3 regions of the Halopseudomonas phragmitis genome follow, and region 2 is predicted to be linked to each of the others. Evidence: predicted binding sites of a transcription regulator. Region 2 holds the regulator's gene; each other region holds the start of a gene.

Region 1 (7,656 bases), 1.7 Mb from region 2:
GCAGGATGGCGTCCTGGCGAGCCGGGTGCAGCAGGTTGAACAGGTCGGCGCCTTCGTCGGCATTCATACGAGCAAGCAGCTGGCCAAGGCGCAAGTCGTCGAGATCTTTGGCTATTTCGAGCTGTTCGCTGGGCTCGAGATAGCCAAAGACATCGGCGCGCGCATCGATGGGCAGATAGTTGAGCAGTTGCAGGCTGGTGGCAGGCTGCTCGGTGCGGACAAATTCGGCAATGTCGGCGGTGGGCAGCTCGCTGAGCAGCAGACGGATGGCGTCGTGGTCCTGACGCTCCATGGCGGAGCGCAGGGATGCAGCAAGAGTTTCGTAGCTCATGGGTAACTCCTTGTAGCGCGTGCCGGCCAGTGCACGCAGGAGTTACCGGGGGATTACCGGCAGCAGGCTCCAGACGCGAACAGGCAGGCCGCGCGAACGCTGTGGTTCGGGGTACTGTGTTCAGTTGTCAAGCATCTACTGGGAAGGTCCATAATGGCCTCATGATTTCGCCGGCAAATTGCGGCGCGTGGAAGTTAAAGGATCGGTACCTATTGGTCAAGTCATGACCTGAAAAGTTCATCAGGCCGACAGCTTCTGTTCAGGCTGCCGGCAAATAGCGCAGCAGCAGAGCAAAGGCCGGATCCAGCTGAGGCGGGCAGGGGATCTGCACCTCATGACCATTGCCCGGCGCTACCTCGATGGCCTGGCCTTGGGTGTTGCGCAGTGCCTCCAGAGTAAAGCTGAGATTGCCCGATGGGGTCATCAGCTCCAGTTGGTCGCCCAACTGGAAGCGGTTCTTGACCGCCACGTGCAGCCAGTCGCCATCGCGTCGCAGGGCCTCGCCGACAAACTGGTGGCGGGTCATGCGCGAGGCGCCATGCTCATAGTTTTGGTATACCCCCGGTGGATGACGACGGTAGAAACCTTCGGTGTAACCCCGGTTGGACAGGCTCTCCAGATCATCCATCAGCGCCAGGTCGAAGGGTTTGCCGGCCACCGCATCGTCGATCGCCTTGCGATAGGCCTGTACGGTGCGGGCAACATAGAAATGGGTCTTGGTCCGGCCCTCGATCTTCAGCGAGTCGATACCCATCTCGACAAACCGCTGCACATGCTGCACGGCGCGCAGGTCCTTGGAGTTCATGATGTAGGTGCCGTGCTCATCCTCTTCGATGGCCATCGGCTCATCCGGCTTGCCGGTCTGGGTGATGATGTGGGCGCCGCCCGCTGGCTGGTAATTGCCCTCGGCGGTTTCCTCGGCCGGCTGGACCTCGTACTGCCAGCGGCAGGCATTGGTGCAGGCGCCCTGGTTGGCGTCGCGGTGATTGAAGTAGCCGGACAGCAGGCAACGCCCGGAGTAGGCGATACACAGCGCGCCGTGAACGAACACCTCCAGCCCGACATCCGGGCATTTTTCACGGATCTCGGCCACTTCTTCCAGTGACAGCTCGCGTGACAGGATTACCCGCTCGATGCCCTGATCCTGCCAGAACTTCACCGTGGCCCAGTTCACGGCATTGGCCTGCACCGACAGGTGAACCGGCAGTTCGGGCCAGCGCTCGCGCACCAGCATGATCAGCCCGGGGTCGGACATGATCAGCGCATCCGGGCCCATCGCTACCACTGGTTCCAGGTCCCGCAGATAGGTGGCTACCTTGCTGTTGTGCGCAGCGATGTTGCTGGCCAGGTAGAAACGCTTGCCCAGTGCCTGGGCTTCGCCAATCGCCGCAGCCATCACCTCGGGGTCGTGAAAGTCGTTCTCGCGCACGCGCAGGCTGTAACGTGGCTGACCGGCGTAGACCGCATCGGCGCCGTAGGCGAAGGCATAGCGCATGGCCTGCAGGGTGCCGGCCGGGGCCAGCAGTTCGGGGGTCTGGGGCATGGTGAGAATTCCTGTGTTCAAGACAAGATTGCGGCGCAGCATAGCCAGGCGTGCGGTACCCGGCATTGACCGAGATCATCGCTGCGGCCTATGGCCTGGCAACAGCCGGGCTAATGGGCATGACCGGAAGGGGAGCAACATGGCATCGTGGGACTACAAGAAAGCGCGTTATCAACAAGAACAAGGAGGCATCCGATGCGCTGGAAACACCGTCCAGAAGGCTCGAACTGGGGTGAGTTTGGCCCCGATGACGAACTCGGCCGGCTCAACCTGCTGACCCCGGACAAGGTCTTGCAGGGTGTGGCCGAGGTGCGCGAAGGGCGCAGCTTCTGCCTGAGCCTGCCGCTCGACTATCCCGGCGGCAACGCGCTCAACCGCCTGCGTCATCCACCCCGGCGCTTTACCTCTGGGCGTGGCGACAAGCTCAATTACAACTTCGAATTGCAGCGCATCAACCCGGCGTTCACCGATGTGGTCAGCGATGATGCGGTGCTGCTGTATACCCAGTATTCAACCCAGTGGGATGCGCTGTCGCATGTCGGTGCGCTGTTCGATGCCGACGGTGATGGTGTGGCCGAGCCGCTGTATTACAACGGCTGGCGCGCCGGCGAGCATATTCGTGGGCCGGCCGGGCATGAGGATGCGCTGGAAGGGGTGAATGCCGAGCGTCTCGGCATCGAGAAAATGGCCGAAACCGCGGTCAGTGGCCGGGCGTTGCTGATCGATCTGCAGAAGCACTGTGGCCACGAGCGGGTACTGGTCGATCATGCCCGCCTGCAGCAGATCATGCTGGCCGATGGCGTAGTGGTTGAGCCGGGCGATATGGTTTGCCTGTATACCGGCTTTGCCGATGTGGTACTGGGCATGGGCAGGCAGCCGGACGCCAAGACCCTGGAAAACAGCTGCGCGGTGCTCGATGGCCGCGATCCAGCGCTGTTGCAGTGGATCAGCGACAGCGGTCTGAGTGTGCTGATTGCCGACAACTACGCGGTCGAGGCCTACCCGGCGCGCGATGGCGGCAGTTGCTGCGCAGCCTTGCCACTGCATGAGCACTGCCTGTTCAAGCTGGGTATCCATCTGGGCGAGCTGTGGTATCTGACCGAGCTGGCGCATTACCTGCGCCAGTCCGGCCGTTATCGTTTCCTGCTCAGCGCACCGCCACTGCGCTTGCCCGGCGCGGTTGGCTCGCCGGTGTCGCCAGTGGCGCTGGTCTGAGCCGCCGGGCGGTTTGGTCGTCACTGACCTGGAAACTGTCGGACAACTGATTCAGGCGCTCGGCGGTTTCCCGGACCTGGGCTGAGCTGCTGCGCAGTGTGCGGATTACCCGGGCCATCGAGCTGCTGGTCTGGGCGACCCGGTCGGCCTGGCGACCGTGCTCCTTGCTGTGACTGTCCATCAGGGCGATCACCTCGAACAGCTCCTCGACGTTGCGATAGAGCAGGTCGTTGTCATCCGAGGCGGTGCTGGCCTCCTGCAGTTGCAGATCGACATCGGCCACGCCCTGTTCCATCAGATTGACCGCCTCGCGGGTGGCTTCGTGGATGGCGTTGATGCCCTGGCTGATTTCCGCAGCCGCATGGGCGGTGCGGGCCGCCAGGGCTCGCACCTCGTCGGCGACCACGGCAAACCCCCGGCCATGCTCACCGGCCCGGGCGGCCTCGATCGCGGCATTGAGGGCCAGCAGGTTGGTCTGGCTGGTGATATCGGTGATCAGCGAAACCCGGCCGGCGATGTCGGCCGAGCGCTGGTCCAGCACCTGCACGCTGTTGGCCGAGGTTGCGACGATATCGCGGATCTTGCGGGTACCACTGCTCAGAGTGTCGAGGCGCTGGCGCGCCGAGTCGACCACGCTGGCCATGTTGGCTTTCATCTGCGCGGCGGTTTGCGAGGCGTCGTCGAGCGTCTGCAACTGGGTTTCGATCATCCGCAACATCTGCTGGATATCGCCGGTGACGGTCTCGGCGGTAGTGCTGGCCTGCTCATTGCGCGCGAGCATCTGTTCGCTGTTGCGCAGGGCATGGCGGCTGGCGCGCTTGACCCGACCGACGATGGTGTCGAGGTTGTCGATGAAGCTGTTGACCCAGCGTCCCAGTTCACCGGTTTCGTCCGCTACCAGACGGCTGGTGTCCATACGCTGGCTGAGGTTGCCTTCGCCCTCGGCAATGGTGCGGATGATTTCGGTCATCCGGCCCATGCGTCGGGCCAGCCGGCGGGTGCCACGCTGCCAGAACCAGAGCGCTGAGGCGCCCATCGCCAGCGCATTGCCGGCTATGGCGAGCAGTGGCCCGGCACCAACCAGGGCCAGTGCAGCCTGAGTGCCGGCGAGCAGCAGCAGAATCAGCAGGAACTGACGCATCAGGGTGTAGCTGAGCGAGCGGTAGCGATACACCTCTTGCAGGTCGGCCTCGCACATCATGCCCCAGCGATCGGGCGAGCCCGGCAGGCTGAAGGTCACCCCCTTGCCGATCACCGGAATATGCCGGTAGTCGGAGTAACCGGGGTAGGTAACGAACAGGTTGCTGCCGTTGCGGATGGTTTCCCGCACTCCGGGGTGCAACTGGCCGGTGGCCGGATCGGTGAAGCGAATCTCGAACTCGGTATGTGCGTTGACCCGTACCGTACCCCAGGCGGTGCGGATACCGTCCTTGAGGTTGTCGCCGTGACTGAAGGTGCTGTCTTCAAAGCGCGAGCGCGACAGTGCCCGGCCTGGCTCAATGCCAGGGTCGAAGCGCGACTCGACCATGAAGATGTAGTTGTCGCCGGATTCGGGATAAATGTGTCCGGCTTCGCGCTGGATCAGATCGCCGAGCACGTCGTTGGGCACCCGGGCGCAAAGGCAGCCGCCCTGGGGCAACGGCAGAAAGAACATCAGGGTCACGGCATCATGAAAGCTGGAGCTGGATGGCCCCAGCGTCAGGGTCCGTGGGTCGATATACGGGCCGTGCAGCAGGCGCTGACGCAACCCGGTCTGTACCGCATGTGGATCCAGCGCAGCCGGTAGGTCGTTGGCGCTGCTGTAGAGCGCCTGGCCCTGGGCGTCGAGTACGAACAGTTCGTTGGCATCCGGCAGTTTTTCGCTCAACTGGCGCAGTTGCTGGGTGTCGATCTGTTCGGGCTCGGCCAGCAGGGCTTCGGCAATGCCTTGCAGCCCCGACCACTGGTTTTCACACCATTGCTGCAGCAGTCGGACCCGAGTGCTGGCAATGCTTTCGAAGATCTCTTCGAGCTGGGCATAACGGTTGTTGTTGAGGCGGCAGGCCCAGCCCATGGCCAGTTTGCCGCTGCTGCCGGTCCAGGGCAGCCAGTGGCGTTCGGCTGCACTCAGGCTCATTGAATGGCTACGTAAAGACATCAGGTACCCCCATACCCTTTTCTTGAACCGGTCACCAAGCAATAAGCGCACCAAAATGGCACGTAATGGCTAGATGACCTTATTGGCAGGGAGCTGATGAATTAGAGGTTTTTTACAGGGCGCGCAGATTTGGTGCGGAAGAAAAGAAACAGGGCGCATTGCGCCCTGTTTTAGTGCGTGCATGTTAAGCGGCGGGCCTTAACGTTCGATGCGCCAGGGTCAGCAGCACCGCCCCGGCAATGGTGGCGAATGACAGAATGAACAACTGCATTTCGCTCAAGGCCAGGAACGGGTTGTGCGGCATTGCCAGCAGCAGCCCGCCGCAGATGAACAGCAGGCGTAACGGCCAGTGCAGCAGCCCGCGCTGACTCAGGTCGCCAAGCCATGGCAGGTAACCCTGCAGGCCGCCGGCGACCAACAAAATACCGCCCACCGCGCAACTGATCGCCAGCAGAATATCGCTGCCATCACCCTGCAGCAGCAGCGCTGGCTCCAGCACGAAGAAGAACGGGATGAAGTAGATGATGCTGCCCATCTGCATCGACACGAAACTGGTCTTCATCGGGCTGGAGCCAGCCACCGAGGCAGCAGCAAAGGCACCGATCGCCACCGGCGGGGTGATGAAGCTGAGCATGCCCCAGTAGAGGATGAACATGTGCACCGCCATCGGGTTCATGCCGCCGTTGATCAGCGCCGGTGCCAGGGCAATGGCCAGGAAGATGTAGGCTGCGGTGACCGGCATGCCGATGCCTAGGATGAAGCTGGTCAGCGCGCCCATCAGCAGCAGCACGAACATGTCGCCGCCGGCGATGAACAGCAGGTCGTTGGCGATGGTGCCGGACATCCCCGACACCGCCAGCGCGCCCATGATCAGGCCGACCCCGGCCATCAGCCCGGTCAGCTCGGCAAACAGCGCACCGCAGGACTCGGCAAAGTCCTTGAAGTCCTTCCAGCGCCAGCGGCTGTGTTTGCGCAACTGGTTGATCACGATCAGCAGCGCGGTGGCGTAGAAGGGCGCAATCGCTTCCTGCTTCATGAACAGCAGCATCCAGATCAGGAAGGCGAATACGAAAATGTAGTGCCAGCCCTCCTTGAGGGTGTCGCGCACGCGCGGCAGGTCGATGGCCGGCAGGCCCTTGAGCTTGTTGCGCGCCGAGTAGAAATCGATCTGTACGAACAGGCCGAAGAAATACAGCGCCGAAGGAATCGCCGCGGCCAGGGCGATTTCACCGTAGGGAATGTCGAGGAAGGTCGCCATAACGAACGCGGTGGCGCCCATTACCGGTGGCATCAGTACCCCGCCGGTCGAGGCGCAGGTTTCCACCCCGGCGGCATAGGGCTTGGAGAAGCCGACCTTGCGCATCGCCGGAATCGACAGCGGGCCGGTGGTCAGTACGTTGGTCACCACGCTACCTGACATCGAGCCCATCAGGCCGCTGGAGAAAATCGAAACCTTGGCCGGACCGCCACGGACCTTGCCGAGCAGGGCAAAGGCCAGATCGATGAAGAACTTGCCACCGCCGGTGCGCTGCAGAGCGATGCCGAACAGCAAAAAGCCGATCACCAGATTGGCGAACGCCTGCGAGGGAATGCCGAGCAGACTTTCATCGCTGTTGGTGTGGTAGATCGCCACCAGATCGATTGGGGTCGAGATCCCGGCGAAGCTGTCCGGCAGCTTGCCGGCGAAGATCGGGAAAACCGAAGCCAGAAACACCACCACGAAGATCGGCCAGCCGCCGCAGCGGCGGGTGGCTTCCAGGGCCAGAGCCCACAGCACCAGGCTGACATAGACCACATACTGCGGCGCCGCGTATTCCCAGCCCTCATCGACTGACACCGCCTGATTGGCGATGAAGAAAATGCAGCACAGGCCGCTGGCCAGTGCCATCACCCAATCGTACCAGGGCACCGACTTGATCCGCCGGCCACGCCCGGCCGGGATGGCGATGTAAACCATCGGCAGCATCATTGCCAGCAGGCCGTAGATGTATTCGCCGGTCAGCATGGTGTAACCGGTCAGCGCGCCGAAGTTGAAGATATGGTAGATCGCCAATGCTGCGGTCAATACCGCAACGATGCGCAGCAACAGTCCGGTCAAGGGGTTGCGCAGGGCTTCTTGTTGTTCTGACATGGATACCGCCTCATGATCATGACAAAGGGCGTGGTCGTTAAACCCCGCCCCGTTAACGGGGTTGCCTTAGCGGCGGAAACCGGGATCAAAGCCGGCTTCGGTCAGGGCCTTGGCCCGACGCTGCATCCAGCTCATCTGGAAGTTCTCGGTCTCGCCAGCGGCCAACTGCTCCTGCCAGGCGGCCATCAGTATTTCCTGGCGGCGCAGCAGCGACTGGTTGTGAGCTTCGTATTCGTCGCTCCAGACCCCGGCTTCACGGAAGTAGCGCACCGCGCCTTCGTGGTAGGGCATTACCCAGT
Region 2 (7,656 bases):
GGCGGACTGGCGATCGGTATGGCCCAGCATGATCTGGCCTTCACCGACGCCGGGCGTATCTATGTGCTGCTGACCATCGGTGATGGCCTGGCTGCGCAGATTCCCTCGCTGCTGCTGTCCACCGCCGCGGCCATCATGGTTACCCGGGTATCGACCTCTGAAGACATGGGCGAACAGGTCCAGCGTCAAATGTTTGCCTCGCCCAAGGCGCTGACGATTGCGGCCGGGATCCTGATTGTGATGGGGCTGATTCCCGGTATGCCGCACATGTCCTTCCTCAGCCTGGGTGCGCTGGCAGCCGGCGCGGCCTACTGGATCGCCCAACGTCAGAAGATCAAGGCTAAGGAAGTGGCCGAAGTCGAGCGTCAGCAGGCTGAGCTGCCCGCGGTACAGCGCCCGGAAGCCAAGGAGCTGGGCTGGGATGATGTTACGCCGGTCGACATGGTCGGGCTTGAGGTGGGTTACCGGCTGATTCCGCTGGTCGATCGCAACCAGGGTGGGCAGTTGCTGGCGCGGATCAAGGGCGTGCGCAAGAAGTTGTCCCAGGACCTGGGCTTTCTGATGCCTTCGGTGCATATCCGCGACAATCTTGATCTGGCTCCCAATGCCTATCGCATCACCTTGATGGGTGTTGGGGTGGCCGAGGCGGAAATCCATCCTGACCGCGAACTGGCGATCAATCCTGGTCAGGTGTTCGGCGAAATCAAGGGGATTGCCGGCAAGGATCCGGCCTTCGGCCTGGATGCAGTCTGGATCGAGGCGATGCAGAAGGATCAGGCCCAGGCACTGGGCTATACCGTGGTCGATGCCAGTACCGTAGTCGCGACTCATCTCAACCAGATCTTGCACAAACATGCCCACGAGCTGATTGGCCATGAAGAGGTTCAGCAGTTGTTGCAGGTGCTGGCCAAGGCATCACCCAAGCTGGCTGAGGAGTTGGTGCCGGGAATCATTTCCCTGTCCGGGCTGCTCAAGGTGCTGCAAGGCTTGCTGCAGGAACAGGTACCGGTTCGCGATATCCGCACCATCGCCGAGGCGATCGCCAATCAGTCGGGCAAGAGTCAAGATCCCGGCGCCTTGATTGGCGCCGTGCGTGTGGCCTTGTCGCGCTCCATCGTTCAAGGCCTCGTCGGGCTTGACTCCGAGCTGCCTGTCATCACTCTTGATCCCAAGTTGGAACAGATATTGCTTCAGAGCCTTCAGAAGGCAGGGCAGGGTGGCGACGAAGGGATTCTGCTGGAGCCGGGTATGGCCGAGAAGCTGCAACGCTCACTGGCCGACGCGGTGCAGCGTCAGGAAGTTCAGGGCAAGCCGGCGATTCTGCTGGTAGCCGGACAGATCCGCGGCATGATGGCCAAGTTTGTTCGCTACGCCACCCCAGGAGCCCATGTGCTGTCGTACCAGGAAATTCCTGACAGCAAGCAGGTGACCATCGTTTCCACGGTCGGTCAGAGTTGAGCCAACAATCTAGAGGTCAGCCATGAAGGTCAAACGTTTCTTTGCCGCCGATATGCGTCAGGCCATGAAGCTGGTACGCGAGGAGCTGGGGCCGGAAGCCGCCATCATTGCCAATCGTCGGGTGGCCGGCGGTATCGAGCTGACCGCTGCGCTGGATTATGAGGCGCCGCGTCTGACCCCGCCGACCCCAGGGCTGAGCCTGGAGCTGAAAAAGACCCAGGAGCGTATCGTCAATGCCCGGGCGCAACTGGAGTTGGGGGAGCGCCCCCAGGAGGCGCCCCGGGTCAATCGTCAATTATTCGGCGACAGTATGCTACAGGCTGCCGAAGACGGCTCGCCAGTGGCGCGCGACCTGCTGGCTCGGCTTAAGCGCGAGCGCGCCGAGCAGTCAGCTCCGGCGACCGCCGAACCGGTCGACAGCCATAACCCGGCGGCTGAAGAAGCAGGCCTGAATGCCATGCGGGCAGAACTTGCCGGTCTGCGCGAAATGCTTGAATCTCAGTTGGGTAGCCTGGCCTGGGGGCAGGTCAACCAGCACCAGCCGCGTCAGGCCAGTCTCTGGCGTCGACTGACCCAGATCGGGCTGCCGGCGGAGCTGTGCCAGGGTCTGCTGAACAAAGTTGCCGATGTGGCGGATAACCGTCAGGCCTGGCGGCTGCTGCTGGCCCATCTGGCCCATAGCATTCCGGTCGTGCATGACGAGTTAATCGAGCAGGGCGGCGCCATTGCTCTGGTCGGACCGACTGGTGCCGGCAAAACCACCACGCTGGGCAAATTGGCCGCGCGTTATGTGCTCAAGCACGGCAGCCAGCATGTCGCCTTGGTAACCATGGATACCTATCGCATCGGCGCCCATGAGCAATTGCGCACCCTGGGACGGATTCTCAATGTGCCGGTGCGGGTCGTCGATGAGCAGAACAGTCTGAGCGAGGTGCTCGACGAATTTGCCGGCAAGCGTCTGGTGCTGATCGACACCGCCGGCCTGCAGGCCAATGATCCGCACCTGAACAATCAGCTCAGTGAGTTGGCAGCCCAGGGCAGCCAAGTGCGCACACTGCTGGTACTGGCTGCAACCAGCCAGCACCGAGTACTCAAGGCTGCCTATCACACATACAAGCGTTGCGCGCTGTCAGGCTGTATTCTGACCAAGGTGGACGAGGCGGCTACTCTGGGTGAAGCATTGGGGCTGGCGATGGAGCACGGTTTACCGGTAGCCTATCTGGCCGATGGCCAGCGCATCCCCGATGACCTCAACCGGGCCGTGGGGCACCAACTGGTCAGCCGGGCTGTAAGCCTGGCCAGCAACGAAGCACCCGCAGATCAGGCTATGGCTGACGTTTTTGCCGGTATACTGCATAAACAACGCGCAAGTTGAGATTTTACTAAGGCAAGGTATACAACGAGATGGGAAGCAAACATCCGGTTCAAGTGATCGCAGTCACCGGCGGCAAGGGCGGGATCGGCAAGACCAATGTGTCGGTCAACCTCAGCCTGGCCCTGGCCGAGCTCGGGCGACGTGTGGTCCTGCTGGATGCCGACCTTGGCCTGGCCAATGTCGATGTGCTGTTGGGGCTCAAGCCGCGAGCTACCCTGGCTGACGTGCTGGAAGGTAGTTGTGATCTCAGGGATGTCATGATCTCCGGTCCTGGTGGAATACGGGTGGTACCGGCCGCTTCCGGCGTGTCGCACATGGTCCATCTCAATGCCCAGGAGCATGCTGGCTTGATCCAGGCCTTCAGCGAAATTGGCGATGACCTGGATGTGCTGATCGTCGATACCGCCGCCGGTATCAGCGATTCGGTACTGAGTTTCGTGCGCGCCGCCCAGGAAGTGCTGGTGGTGGTCTGTGACGAGCCTACCTCTATTACCGACGCCTATGCGCTGATCAAGCTGCTCAACCGCGATTTTGGCATGACCCGTTTCCGGGTTCTGGCCAATATGGTCAATACCCCACAGGAAGGTCGCACGGTGTTTGCTAAACTCACCAAGGTGACTGACCGCTTCCTGGATGTAGCCCTGCAGTATGTGGGAGCGGTGCCATTTGACGAGATGGTGCGCAAGGCGGTGCAGAAGCAGCGCGCAGTATATGACCTGTATCCCCGCAGCAAGGCCTCCATGGCGATTCGGGCGATTGCCCAGAAAGTCGATGGCTGGCCTTTGCCCGCCAATCCGCGCGGCCATCTGGAATTTTTCGTGGAGCGTCTGGTTCAGCAAGTCGGATCCGACGCATGACGGCACTGGCTGGTGGAGTGAGCATGTATACCCGCGCGCAGAGCACAGCCGAATATCAGGATCGACTGGTCGAGCAATTTGCTCCTCTGGTCAAACGTATTGCCTATCACCTGCTCGGTCGGTTGCCGGCCAGCGTGCAGGTTGAAGACTTGATGCAGGCCGGTATGATCGGCTTGCTCGAAGCATCCCGCAAGTTCGATAACAGCAAGGGCGCCAGCTTTGAAACCTACGCCGGCATCCGCATTCGCGGGGCCATGCTGGATGAAGTGCGCAAGGGTGACTGGGCTCCGCGTTCAGTACACCGCAACACACGCCTGGTCAGCGATGCGATCCGCTCGGTTGAGGCTCGTTTGGGGCGTGACGCTAAAGATAATGAAGTTGCTGCCGAACTTGAGATGAGTCTTGAGGAATATTACGCGATCCTCAACGATACCGCCGGCAGCAAGCTATTCAGTTTTGATGATTTGCTTGAGTCCGGAGCACCGACCGATGTTCAGGCCGAGGCTGAGCCTCTGGGCGGGCTTCAGGATGAGCGCTTTCGGGTCGCCTTGAGTAATGCGATCGAGGGGTTGCCCGAGCGTGAGCGCCTATTGCTGTCGCTGTATTACGACGAGGAATTGAACCTCAAGGAAATCGGCGCCGTACTGGGGGTCAGTGAATCACGGGTCAGTCAGTTGCACAGCCAGTGCGCCGCTCGTCTGCGGGCCCGCCTGGCCGATTGGCGCGACGATTGATTTTATCGCCAGCATCCGGACAATGCGCCTGGGCCTGACGCAAGGCGGATGATAGCTGGCAATATGGGTTTTCAGTGTTTCCTTAGGTGGTTCGACAGGCTTGAACATGGCAACGGGTGAGCAGCGAGCGAGCCTGCATTTCCCCTGGTTTGTACGGAGGTCTACTTGGACAAGAACATGAAAATTCTCATCGTTGACGATTTTTCGACGATGAGGCGCATCATCAAGAATTTGTTGCGTGACCTGGGGTTTACCAACACGGCTGAAGCCGATGATGGCACCACGGCGTTGCCCATGCTGCAAAGTGGCAACTTCGACTTTCTGGTGACCGACTGGAATATGCCGGGCATGAGCGGCATTGACCTGCTGCGCGCAGTGCGGGCCGACGAGCGCCTCAAGCACCTGCCGGTGCTGATGGTTACCGCTGAAGCCAAACGCGACCAGATCATTGAAGCGGCTCAGGCCGGGGTCAACGGTTACGTGGTCAAGCCTTTTACCGCGCAAGCCTTGAAAGAGAAGATCGAGAAGATTTTCGAGCGCGTTCAGGCCAAATAACACAACCCGGGGTAAAGGTTATGGCGTTAAGTAAGGATCCCGGTCAGGAAACCGCCCAGGAATTCGAACATTCCCTCAAGGAAAATGCGCGGCAGCTGGTCAGCTACCTGGAGAATGGCGAGTTTGCCGAAGCCGTACTGGTCATCCATGCCATCAATCAGGCCCGTGACCGCGGTCTGTACCATGAGGTCGGCAAGCTCACCCGGGCGCTGCACAGTGCGATCGTCAATTTTCAGATCGACACCACCCATGCGCTCGAAGAAGGCAACGACAGCTCCAAGATCACCGATGCTTCCGACCATCTCGACTATGTGGTCAAGCTGACCGACAAGGCCGCCAACCGGACCATGGATCTGGTTGAGAGCAGCGCGCCGATTGTTTCTGAGCTTGGCCAGGAAGCGGCAACCCTGCGCGCCGACTGGGAGCGCCTGCAGCGCCGCGAGATCGCCGCCACCGAGTTCCGTGACCTGTACCGACGCATTGGCGATTTTCTGGCCAAGACCGAGCAATCCAGCAGTGCTGTTAGCTCGCAGCTCAACGAAATTCTGCTGGCCCAGGATTATCAGGACCTGACCGGTCAGGTGATCAAGCGGGTCATTACCCTGGTTCATGATGTCGAGGAAAGTCTGGTCAGCCTGGTGCGCATGGCTGGTCAGGTTGATCGAATTGCCGGTATTGAACACGGCGAAACGCGGGCAACACCGAAAAAAACATCCTCCAAGGGTGAAGGTCCGCAGATTCATGCCGATAAAAGGGAGGACGTGGTGTCTGGACAGGATGAGGTCGACGACCTTCTGTCCAGTCTTGGCTTCTAGGGGAGAGTAGGTGCATGAGTTTCGATGCGGATGAAGAGATTCTCCAGGATTTTCTGGTTGAGGCCGGCGAGATCCTCGAACAGTTGTCCGAACAGTTGGTCGAGCTGGAAAACCGCCCAGACGACATGGACCTGCTCAATGCCATTTTCCGTGGCTTTCATACCGTCAAGGGTGGTGCCGGATTTCTCCAGCTCGACCCCTTGGTAGCCTGTTGTCATATCGCCGAAAATGTTTTCGACATCCTGCGCAAGGGTGAGCGCCAGGTCGACGCTGAGTTGATGGATGTCGTGTTGCAGGCGCTGGATGCCGTCAATGCGATGTTTGCCCAGGTGCGCGAGCGTGATGAGCCAAGCCCTGCCGACCCCGGGTTGCTTGAAGCCCTCTCGCTGCTGGCGCAGCCGGCCAGCGCGGCGCCAGTCGCTGCCCCCGCGAGTGTTGAGTACTCCATTACTGAAACCGTGAGCGCCGGAGCCGACAGCGATGGCGATATCACCGATGACGAGTTCGAGCAGTTGCTCGACGCCTTGCAGTCGCCTGAAGAGTCGGAGACCGAATCGTCGGTTTCAGGTCAGGGTGACAATATTTCCGATGATGAATTCGAAGCCCTGCTGGATGAACTTCATGGTCCCGGCAAGGGGCCGGGTATTGATCAGGCCGCCGCGCAGAGCGCCCAGGCTGAAGTAGCAAATGACGAGATCAGTGATGACGAGTTCGAGGCGCTGCTGGATCAATTGCATGGCAAAGGTGCGGCTCCGGGCCTGAGTTCCGAGCCGGCTGCAGCGCCGGACGTGGTGGCGGCTGCTACAGCGGCGGTGAGCGCCGAGAGTGATGAAATCAGCGACGACGAATTCGAAGCACTGCTCGACCAGTTACACGGCAAGGGTGCAGCCCCCGGCAAGTCGGAGGCCGCCAACGGTGTTGCTGCAGCGCCGGCCAAGGCTGAAAGTTCGACTGACAAGCCGATTGAGCACAAGGCGCCGAAGGCGTCCGAGCCAGCTGCGGCCAAGGCTCAGCCTGCACCCAAAGCTGTCGCCAAAGCGCCTGCTGCCAAAGCCGAAAAGCCGCCAGCAGCTGCCGCCAAGGCCAGCGCACCGGCGCCTGCTGATGCTGCTGTGGATACCACTGTGCGGGTCGATACCGCCCGGCTTGATGACATCATGAACATGGTCGGCGAGCTGGTGCTGGTGCGGAACCGCCTGGTACGCCTGGGTTTGAGCAGTGGTGATGAAGAGCTGAGCAAGGCTGTCGGCAACCTCGACGTAGTCACTGCCGATCTGCAGATGTCGGTGATGAAGACTCGCATGCAGCCGATCAAGAAGGTATTTGGTCGCTTCCCTCGCGTGGTGCGTGATCTGGCGCGTAACCTGAAGAAGGAGATCAACCTTGAACTGATCGGCGAAGAAACCGATCTGGACAAGAACCTGGTTGAAGCACTGGCCGACCCGCTGGTGCACCTGGTGCGCAACTCGGTCGATCATGGGATCGAATCGCCCGATGAGCGTGAACAGGCCGGCAAGCCGCGCACTGGTAAGGTAGTGCTGGCGGCCGAACAGGAAGGCGACCACATCCTGTTGACCATCACCGATGATGGCAAGGGCATGGACCCGGAAGTGCTGCGGGCCAAGGCGGTAGAGAAGGGCATGATGGACAAGGATGCCGCCGACCGTCTAAGCGATACCGAGTGCTTCAACCTGATCCTGGCGCCGGGCTTTTCGACCAAAACCGAAATTTCTGACGTTTCCGGCCGTGGGGTCGGCATGGATGTGGTCAAGACCAAGATTTCCCAGCTCAACGGCACCATCAATATCGAGTCGACCAAGGGCCAGGGCTCGCGGATCGCGATCAAGGTGCCGCTGACACTG
Region 3 (7,656 bases), 1.9 Mb from region 2:
CGTCTGGGGCGGCTGGTCGGTGCACTGGTATGTTGGCCTGCTGGACAACACCCAGTTGATCAATGCGGTCAAACGCAGCCTGCAGATTGCCTTCTACACCGCCAACGCGGCGGTGGCGCTGGGCACCCTGGCCGCCTTCGTGATGACCCGGATCAAGCGTTTCAAGGGCCGCACACTGTTCTCCGGCATGGTCACCGCGCCGCTGGTCATGCCCGAGGTGATCACCGGTCTGTCGCTACTGCTGCTGTTCGTGGCCATGGCCCAGTTGATTGGTTGGCCGGCCGAGCGCGGCATCATGACCATCTGGATCGCGCATACCACCTTCTGCACCGCCTATGTCGCCATCGTCGTCAGCGGCCGGTTGCGCGAGCTCGACCAGTCGATCGAAGAAGCGGCCATGGACTTGGGTTCGCCGCCGTGGAAGACCTTCCTGCTGATCACCGTACCGATGATCGCGCCGTCGATCGCCGCTGGCTGGCTGTTGTCCTTCACCCTGTCACTCGATGACCTGGTACTGGCCAGCTTCGTCTCCGGTCCCGGTGCCACCACTCTGCCGATGGAGGTGTTCTCCTCGGTGCGTCTGGGGGTCAAGCCGGAGATCAATGCGATTGCCAGCCTGATCCTGCTGGCGGTGGGCCTGTTCACCCTGCTGGCCTGGTTCCTGATCCGCAGTGCCGACAAGCGCGCACGCATGCCACCGCCGGAAGATGATCCGGTGACCTGGAAAGCGGTCGTCGAAAGCCGCCGCAACTGAGCCTCGGCTCAACTCCCAACGGGGCGCCTGGCGCCCCGTTGTCATTTACAGCCTCTGGTCAGGAAAACACTTGGCAAGCCCGGGCTCAGCGATTACCCTTCCTATATTGAATGAACATTCATTCATAAACACAACAACCAGGAGAACACCATGCCTCAAGGTAAAGTCGAGCTGTACGATCTGATGGCCTGCAACGTCTACATGGACTTCGAAAACACCGGGCTGCCCAAGGAACAACACAAGTTCCTGATCGCCTTCTATCCCACCGGCGGCGACCCGGTGCATGAGCTGATCGACAGCATCACCGCCCGCGGCCCCAACGGCTACGTGGCCGAAGTCGCCAACCAGCCCTATACCATCAGCAACCTCAACGGCCATATCTTCGACCGCACCACCAACTCGCACTGGTACATGATCAACCTCTACAGCGGATTCATGGAGCCCGGCGAGTACGTCATCGAAGTCAAGTGCAAGGATGGCAGCGTCAAGACCATTTCCCGGGTACAGGACAATGCCCCGTCAGACAAACTGATGGCCGCCTATCTGCCGCAGCGCGAACGGCTCAAGGCCAGCTATCAGCCCGGCCAGTGCCAGCCGCTGCCGGCCGGCACTGCGCTGACCGGCGTCGAAGTGACCTGCGACTCGCTCAAGGAACTGAGCGGCGTCGATTGCTGGACCGTCTTCCGCATCTGCGAGGCCAGCAACAGCAAGGAGTTCGATCCGCAAAACCTGTACTGGTGGGACAACATCTTTCTTGAGCGCTTCAGCAACCCGGAGGCCGGCAAGAACCGCAACCGGATTCGCATCCCGGTCGAACTCAAGGCCGGCAGCGCCTTTACCTATTTTTCCGAGTTAACCGACGGCAACACCATGGGCGGCACCAACATCTGCATTTTCCAGCCCTACCAAACCTTCTACACCTGAAACCCAGGGGATGGACAGACGGTCAATTGCAGGTAGAATGCGCCAATGAATACTCGTTCAGCAGCTACCCGCAAACCCCGCCCACGAATCAAGGACAAGCGCACCGCCATTCTTCAGGCGGCGCTCAAGGTCTTTGCCGAAGGTGGTGTCAATGGCGTACCGATGCCGGTATTGGCCGAACAGGCCGGTGTCGGCACCGGTACCATCTACCGGTATTTCGACAGCAAGGAAACCCTGGTCAACGAACTGTTCCGCGAAGAAAAACAGGCCCTGCACCTGAGCCTGTACCGCGACCTTGACCTGAGCCGACCGGCGCGAGAACTGTTCGATGTGATCTGGCAGCGCATGCTGGCCTTCACCCGTGAAGCACCGCACGCCTATCGTTTCCTTGAGCTGCAGGACCATCGTCCATATCTGGACGAGGCCAGCCGCACGCTGGAGCACGAGCTCCTGCGTCCGATACTGGCCCAGTACCGCAGCCTGCAACAGCAGGGCATCTTCCGCCAGGATGTGCGGCCGGAAGTGTTGATGTCACTGGTCTGGGGGGCCTTCGTGCACCTGATCAAGAGCGAGCGCGATGGCCACATCACGCTCGATCAGGCCGACATCGATGCGGCCCGTGATGCTTGCTGGAGTCTGTGTACCGGTTGACCGTCCGTTCATGCCCCGTCACAACACGAGGACATGACATGAGCAAGACCCGCAAAACCCTGACCGCACTCGGCCTGAGTGCCGTCCTGAGCAGCCCAGCCCTGGCTGATGAACTGGAGCAGCGCTGGCTGGAGATGATCGCCAGCGGCCAGGCCTACCCGGCCGAGACGCTGATGCCGCTGTTCGAGCAGCTCGAACCGGTCAGCCCCGAGTTCATGCTCGGTACTTGGAAAGGCGGCAAATTCGACGGCGGCGCTGAACCGGACCCGATCAACTGGTACGGCAAGCGCTTCAACTCCCTGACCGATGTCGAGCCCCTGCTGGTCCATGGCCCGGACGGCACCGTAGTCACCTTCGAGGGCCTGGGCCGGGCCCAGATGCGTGAAATGAAATACGCCGGAGTGGTTTCTGCGGCGCTGATCTACGACCAGCAACCGATCATGGACTACTTTCGCAAGGTCAATGACGAGGTGGTCATCGGTCTGGGTGACATCAAGGGCAAGCCGACCGACTTCTTCTTCCATTTGAGCCGCGAACAGGACTGATTCCTGCGGCAAATCAGGTTAGGATGTGGCATCAATGCCCGGGCAAGCCCGGGCGTCTTGTCCGTCTGAATCCGGAGAATGCCCGTGTCCAAGCTGGTTCCCGCCATCGACCCTGAAGGCCTGCTCGAATACTCGGTGGTTTTCACCGACCGCTCACTGAACCACATGTCGCAAACCTTCCAGCAGGTCATGCGCGACATTTCTGGCACCCTCAAAGATGTCTACAACGCCGCCGCCGTAGCCGTAGTACCCGGTGGCGGAACCTATGGCATGGAAGCGGTAGCCCGCCAGTTTGCCCAGGATCAGCGCTGCCTGGTGATCCGCAACGGCTGGTTCAGCTACCGCTGGAGCCAGATCTTCGAAATGGCTCGCCTGCCGGCCGAGGAAATCGTGCTCAAGGCCCGCCAGATCGAAGCCGGTGACCAGGGTGCCTTCGCCCCCGCCCCGATTGACGAGGTGGTGGCCGCAATCCACAAGCACCAGCCAGCCGTAGTCTTCGCCCCGCATGTGGAAACCGCTGCCGGGATCATCCTGCCCGATGACTACCTGCGCGCGGTAGCCGATGCGGTACACGAGGTCGGCGGCCTGTTCGTACTCGACTGCATCGCCTCCGGCACGGTCTGGGTCGACATGCAGGCCTGCGGCGTCGACGTCCTGATCAGCGCCCCACAAAAAGGCTGGAGCGCCTCACCCTGCAGCGCCCTGGTGATGCTCGGCGAACGCGCTCTTGAAGCGATCCAGGACACTACCAGCAACAGCTTTGCCTGTGACCTGAAAAAATGGCTGCAGATCATGCAAGCCTATGAGAACGGTGGCCACGCCTACCACGCAACCATGCCCACCGATGCGCTCAAGCAGTTCCGCGACACCATGCTGGAAACCCGCGACTACGGCTTCGACCAGGTCAAGCAGGAGCAATTGGCGCTCGGCCAAGCGGTACGCCAGTTGCTGGCTGAAAAAGGATTCAAGAGTGTTGCCGCCGAAGGCTTCGGCGCACCGGGCGTAGTCGTCAGCTATACCGGCGACGAACGTATTCACAATGGCAGCGCCTTCCTGGCCCATGGTCTGCAAACCGCCGCCGGTGTACCGCTGATGTGCGACGAGCCGGCCGGGTTCCGCACCTTCCGCATCGGACTGTTCGGGCTGGACAAACTGCACAACCCTGACCGCACCGTCGCCACCCTGCGTGCGGCGCTGGAGTCGCTGTAGTTTGAGACTGATCTGACCCAGAACCTGTTTAACGACCTAGCGAGCTAGAGTCCTGTTTTTAACGACGCAGGGCCGACGCGCAGCAGGTCGTACACAGGTTCTCAGGCTTTTTCGGTCAGATGCTCGGCCACAATCTCTTCCATCTTCAGCCCGGTCAGGCCGTGGATGGTGCGCCACAGGTAGAACAGGATGAGCATCATCATGATCATCGACGGAATCGCGATCATCGGATAGCTGACCAGGGTCATCTTGCCCAGCTCTTCATTGAACGCCTGGGTGCCGGCTGGGCTGACCACGATCCATTTGGCGACAATGTAGTTCATGGTCGAGGAAAAGAAGAAGGTGCCGGCCAGGAAATAAGTGGCCTTGAGCAGACGCGCTTCGAACACCTCGACCAGTCCGCGCTCGACCAGACGCTCGTGGATCAGCTCAACGTTGAGCACCTTCTTGTTGTACAGCAGGGTTCGAATCAGCGGATAGCGGGTGCGGGTCGAGATCAATACTGCCAGGCCGATGATGCCTGGTACCGCCGCTTCCTTGATCGCCAGCCACTGCGGATCAAGCTTGAGCAGGCCGATACCGCCGGTCAGACCGACGCTGATAAGCCCAAGCAGGGCAATGAAGTTGTACTTGCGGTAGCGCACCAGCTCGAACAGGCCCCAGCCCAACGGAAACAGCAGCGCCACCAGCAGGCCTTGCGTTGGCCCCAGGTGCTGCTCGCCACTGAATTTCATCAAAATCACCGAAGGGATGACGATGCTGACCAGCAGGTCGATCATCGGCCGGGGTTTGTGCTGCGGGGTGGCGCGGCTACTGTCAGTCATATCGCTCAACGGAATCACACTCCAGGCTGTTCAGTGAGGCATGATACACGGGGCCGCCCCCTGAGCCCCAGTCAAGCCGACCAAAAGTCATACCGGATGCTTCAAGCTTTGACTGCAGAGCTCAGGGACTCAGGATGGTTGAAACCAGATAACCGCTGTAGCCGATATACACCGCCAGCAACAGCCCACCTTCCAGGCGGCTGATCCGCCCCTGCCGGCCTTTGAGGCCAAAGCCCATAGCAAACAGCGCCACAGTCAGGCCAGCCATCAGCACCCAGTCGCGATACAGCACCGCCGGCTCAACCGCCAACGGCATGATCCCGGCAGCAATCCCGACCACCGCCAGGGTATTGAACAGGCCCGAGCCAATCACGTTACCCAATGCCAGATCGTGCTCGTTCTTGCGGATCGCCGCCAGTGACGAGGCCAGTTCCGGTAGCGAAGTGCCAACCGCGACTATGGTCAGACCGATAATCAGATCACTGACTCCCAGGCCTTGAGCGATGCTGACCGCACCCCAGACCAGAATCCGCGAACTGACCACCAGCAAGACCAGGCCGAACAACAGCCAGAACAGCGCCCGCCCCAGCGGCATGGCATGGTCCTTGACCTCGGCTTCCAGATCGCTGCCCAAGGCATCGCCACGGCCACGAATGCCCTGCCAGACCGACCAGCCCATCAGCAGAAAGAACGCTGCCAGCAATACCCAGGCATCCAGCCGGCTGAGCTGACCATTGAGCAGTTGCCAGCCGGCCAGCGCGGTGACCCCGAGCAGGATCGGCAGCTCCTTGCGAATCACCTGAGAGTGCACGGTAATCGGACTGATCAGCGCCACCAGACCAATCACCAGGCCGATATTGGCAATGTTCGAGCCATAGGCATTGCCCAGCGCCAGGCCAGGATTGCCCTGCATCGCCGCCAGCGCCGAAACCACCATCTCCGGCGCCGAAGTACCAAAACCGATGATCAGCATGCCGATCAGCAAGGGCGGCACACCGGCATGGGTAGCCGTTGCCGAAGCACCATCGACAAACCGGTCGGCACTCCAGACCAACAAGGCCAGTCCGACAATCACTGCACCCAGAGCCAGCAACATGAGCGATCCATCTCCCGGATAAAAGTCGGCATTATGCGGCAAAGCCTGGTAGCCCGACCAGCGGTCTTAAGTACCACCAGCGGTGGACGATAATCAGACAACCTCGATGTTTATAGGTATGCTGCGCGCCCTTCGCTCCCTGCTACAGGAATCCAATCATGAGTCTGACTTCCTCCTTACGCACCCAAACCCTTGCGTTGTTGAGCGGCAGTCTGGTGCTGGTGCTGCTGGTATCACTGGCCAGCTTCAGCGTGTTGTCCTCCAGTCTTCAGGCTTACCGTGTCCTGCTCGACGGCCCGCTGACAGCCACGGCGCTGATCGGCGATGCCAACCTGGCGTTCAAAAGCCAGGTACAGGAATGGAAGAACGTCCTGCTGCGCGGCGCCAACCCCCAGGAGCAGGAGCGTTACTGGCGGCAGTTCGAAACCCAAGAACAGGAAGTTCAGCGCGTACTGGGCGAAATCAGTAGGCTGGAGCTGGACAGTGAAACCCTGCGGCAAATCGGGATATTACGCCAGGAACACCAGAGTCTGGGTCGCGGCTACCGTGAGGGGCTGCGCAGCTTCCTGGCCGAAGGTGCCGACCCGGCAGCAGGTGACCGCGGTGTGCGCGGTATCGACCGGGCAACCAGCGAGCAACTGGAGGCCCTGGCTGATCAGTTGACCCTGCGCGCCACTGCGGAAGCCTCTCAGATCAATCAGCGCGCCAATCAGGCCATTTGGCTCGCAGTGCTGATTCTGGTTGGAGCCGCGGTGACGGTCGGCCTGCTCAGCCTATGGCTGGTTAATCGCCGCTTGGTCAACCCGATCACCCACCTGATCCGCCAGGTCGAGCTGCTCAGCCAGGGCCGCTTCGGTCAGCAGATCAACAGTGACCGACGTGATGAGCTAGGCACCCTGGCCCGCGCGGCCAACCAGTTGCGCGGTTTTCTCGCCGACACCTTCAACCGCCTTCAGCAAAGCACTCAGGAACTGGATCGCGCCAGTGGAGAACTCAACACCATCGCCACCCGCATGGCCACCGGCACCAGCGACCAGTTCTCGCGCACCGATCAGGTTGCGACCGCCATGCAGGAAATGTCGGCCACCGCCGGCGAAGTAGCACGCCATGCCGCCCAGGCCGCAGAGGCCGCCAGTCAGGCCGACAACAACGCCCAGGCCGGCGAGCAGGTGATGCAGCACACTATCAGCGCCATGCAAGGCATGCTGGTGGAAATTGAGCGAACCACTGCCGTGATCCGCCGCCTGGAAGGCGACAGCAACCGGATCGGCAAAGTGCTGGAAGTGATTCAGGGGATCGCCGAACAGACCAACCTGTTGGCACTCAATGCCGCGATTGAGGCGGCACGGGCCGGCGAAGCCGGACGCGGCTTTGCCGTGGTGGCAGATGAGGTGCGTACCCTGGCACAGCGTACCAGCGCCTCGACCAGTGAAATCCAGCAGATCATTCACAGCGTTCAGCAAGGTTCGCTCGAAGCGGTCAAGGCGATTGAAAGTGGGCAGGCCAGCAGTGAGGCCGGCATGCAGCAGGTCAATCTGGCCGGCGACCGTCTGCGTCAGATCACCCTGGCAGTGGAATCCATTCGCGACATGAACCGGCAGATCGCCACGGCGGCCGAGGAACAGACCAGCGTAGCCGAGGACATTACCCGCA

The links. Region 2 encodes FliA, which starts transcription of late flagellar genes. Its sites were predicted from a motif close to CTAAAGTTTNNNNNNNNNNNGCCGNTAA; they were not measured.
Region 1: BVH74_RS05460 (methyl-accepting chemotaxis protein) is a predicted target of FliA. The motif match lies at 5,306-5,333, and genes of this name have one in related genera.
Region 3: BVH74_RS06215 (methyl-accepting chemotaxis protein) is a predicted target of FliA. The motif match lies at 6,069-6,096, and genes of this name have one in related genera.

Annotation. Positions count from the first base shown of each region.
Region 1 covers NZ_CP020100.1:1,173,266-1,180,921, forward strand. Annotated here, with positions in the region: gene mgtE (magnesium transporter) at 1-331, opposite strand, end outside; gene trhP (prephenate-dependent tRNA uridine(34) hydroxylase TrhP) at 591-1,874, opposite strand; gene BVH74_RS05455 (cyclase family protein) at 2,070-3,089, shown strand; gene BVH74_RS05460 (methyl-accepting chemotaxis protein) at 3,022-5,226, opposite strand; gene BVH74_RS05465 (TRAP transporter permease) at 5,411-7,357, opposite strand; gene BVH74_RS05470 (TAXI family TRAP transporter solute-binding subunit) at 7,424-7,656, opposite strand, start outside.
Region 2 covers NZ_CP020100.1:3,507,227-3,514,882, reverse strand. Annotated here, with positions in the region: gene flhA (flagellar biosynthesis protein FlhA) at 1-1,458, shown strand, start outside; gene flhF (flagellar biosynthesis GTPase FlhF) at 1,481-2,833, shown strand; gene fleN (flagellar synthesis regulator FleN) at 2,863-3,690, shown strand; gene BVH74_RS16245 (RNA polymerase sigma factor FliA) at 3,687-4,424, shown strand; gene BVH74_RS16240 (chemotaxis response regulator CheY) at 4,602-4,979, shown strand; gene BVH74_RS16235 (protein phosphatase CheZ) at 5,000-5,794, shown strand; gene BVH74_RS16230 (chemotaxis protein CheA) at 5,809-7,656, shown strand, end outside.
Region 3 covers NZ_CP020100.1:1,342,301-1,349,956, reverse strand. Annotated here, with positions in the region: gene BVH74_RS06250 (ABC transporter permease subunit) at 1-754, shown strand, start outside; gene BVH74_RS06245 (hypothetical protein) at 905-1,678, shown strand; gene BVH74_RS06240 (TetR/AcrR family transcriptional regulator) at 1,724-2,329, shown strand; gene BVH74_RS06235 (DUF4334 domain-containing protein) at 2,368-2,874, shown strand; gene BVH74_RS06230 (aminotransferase class V-fold PLP-dependent enzyme) at 2,959-4,083, shown strand; gene BVH74_RS06225 (VC0807 family protein) at 4,185-4,907, opposite strand; gene BVH74_RS06220 (calcium/sodium antiporter) at 5,029-6,003, opposite strand; gene BVH74_RS06215 (methyl-accepting chemotaxis protein) at 6,162-7,656, shown strand, end outside.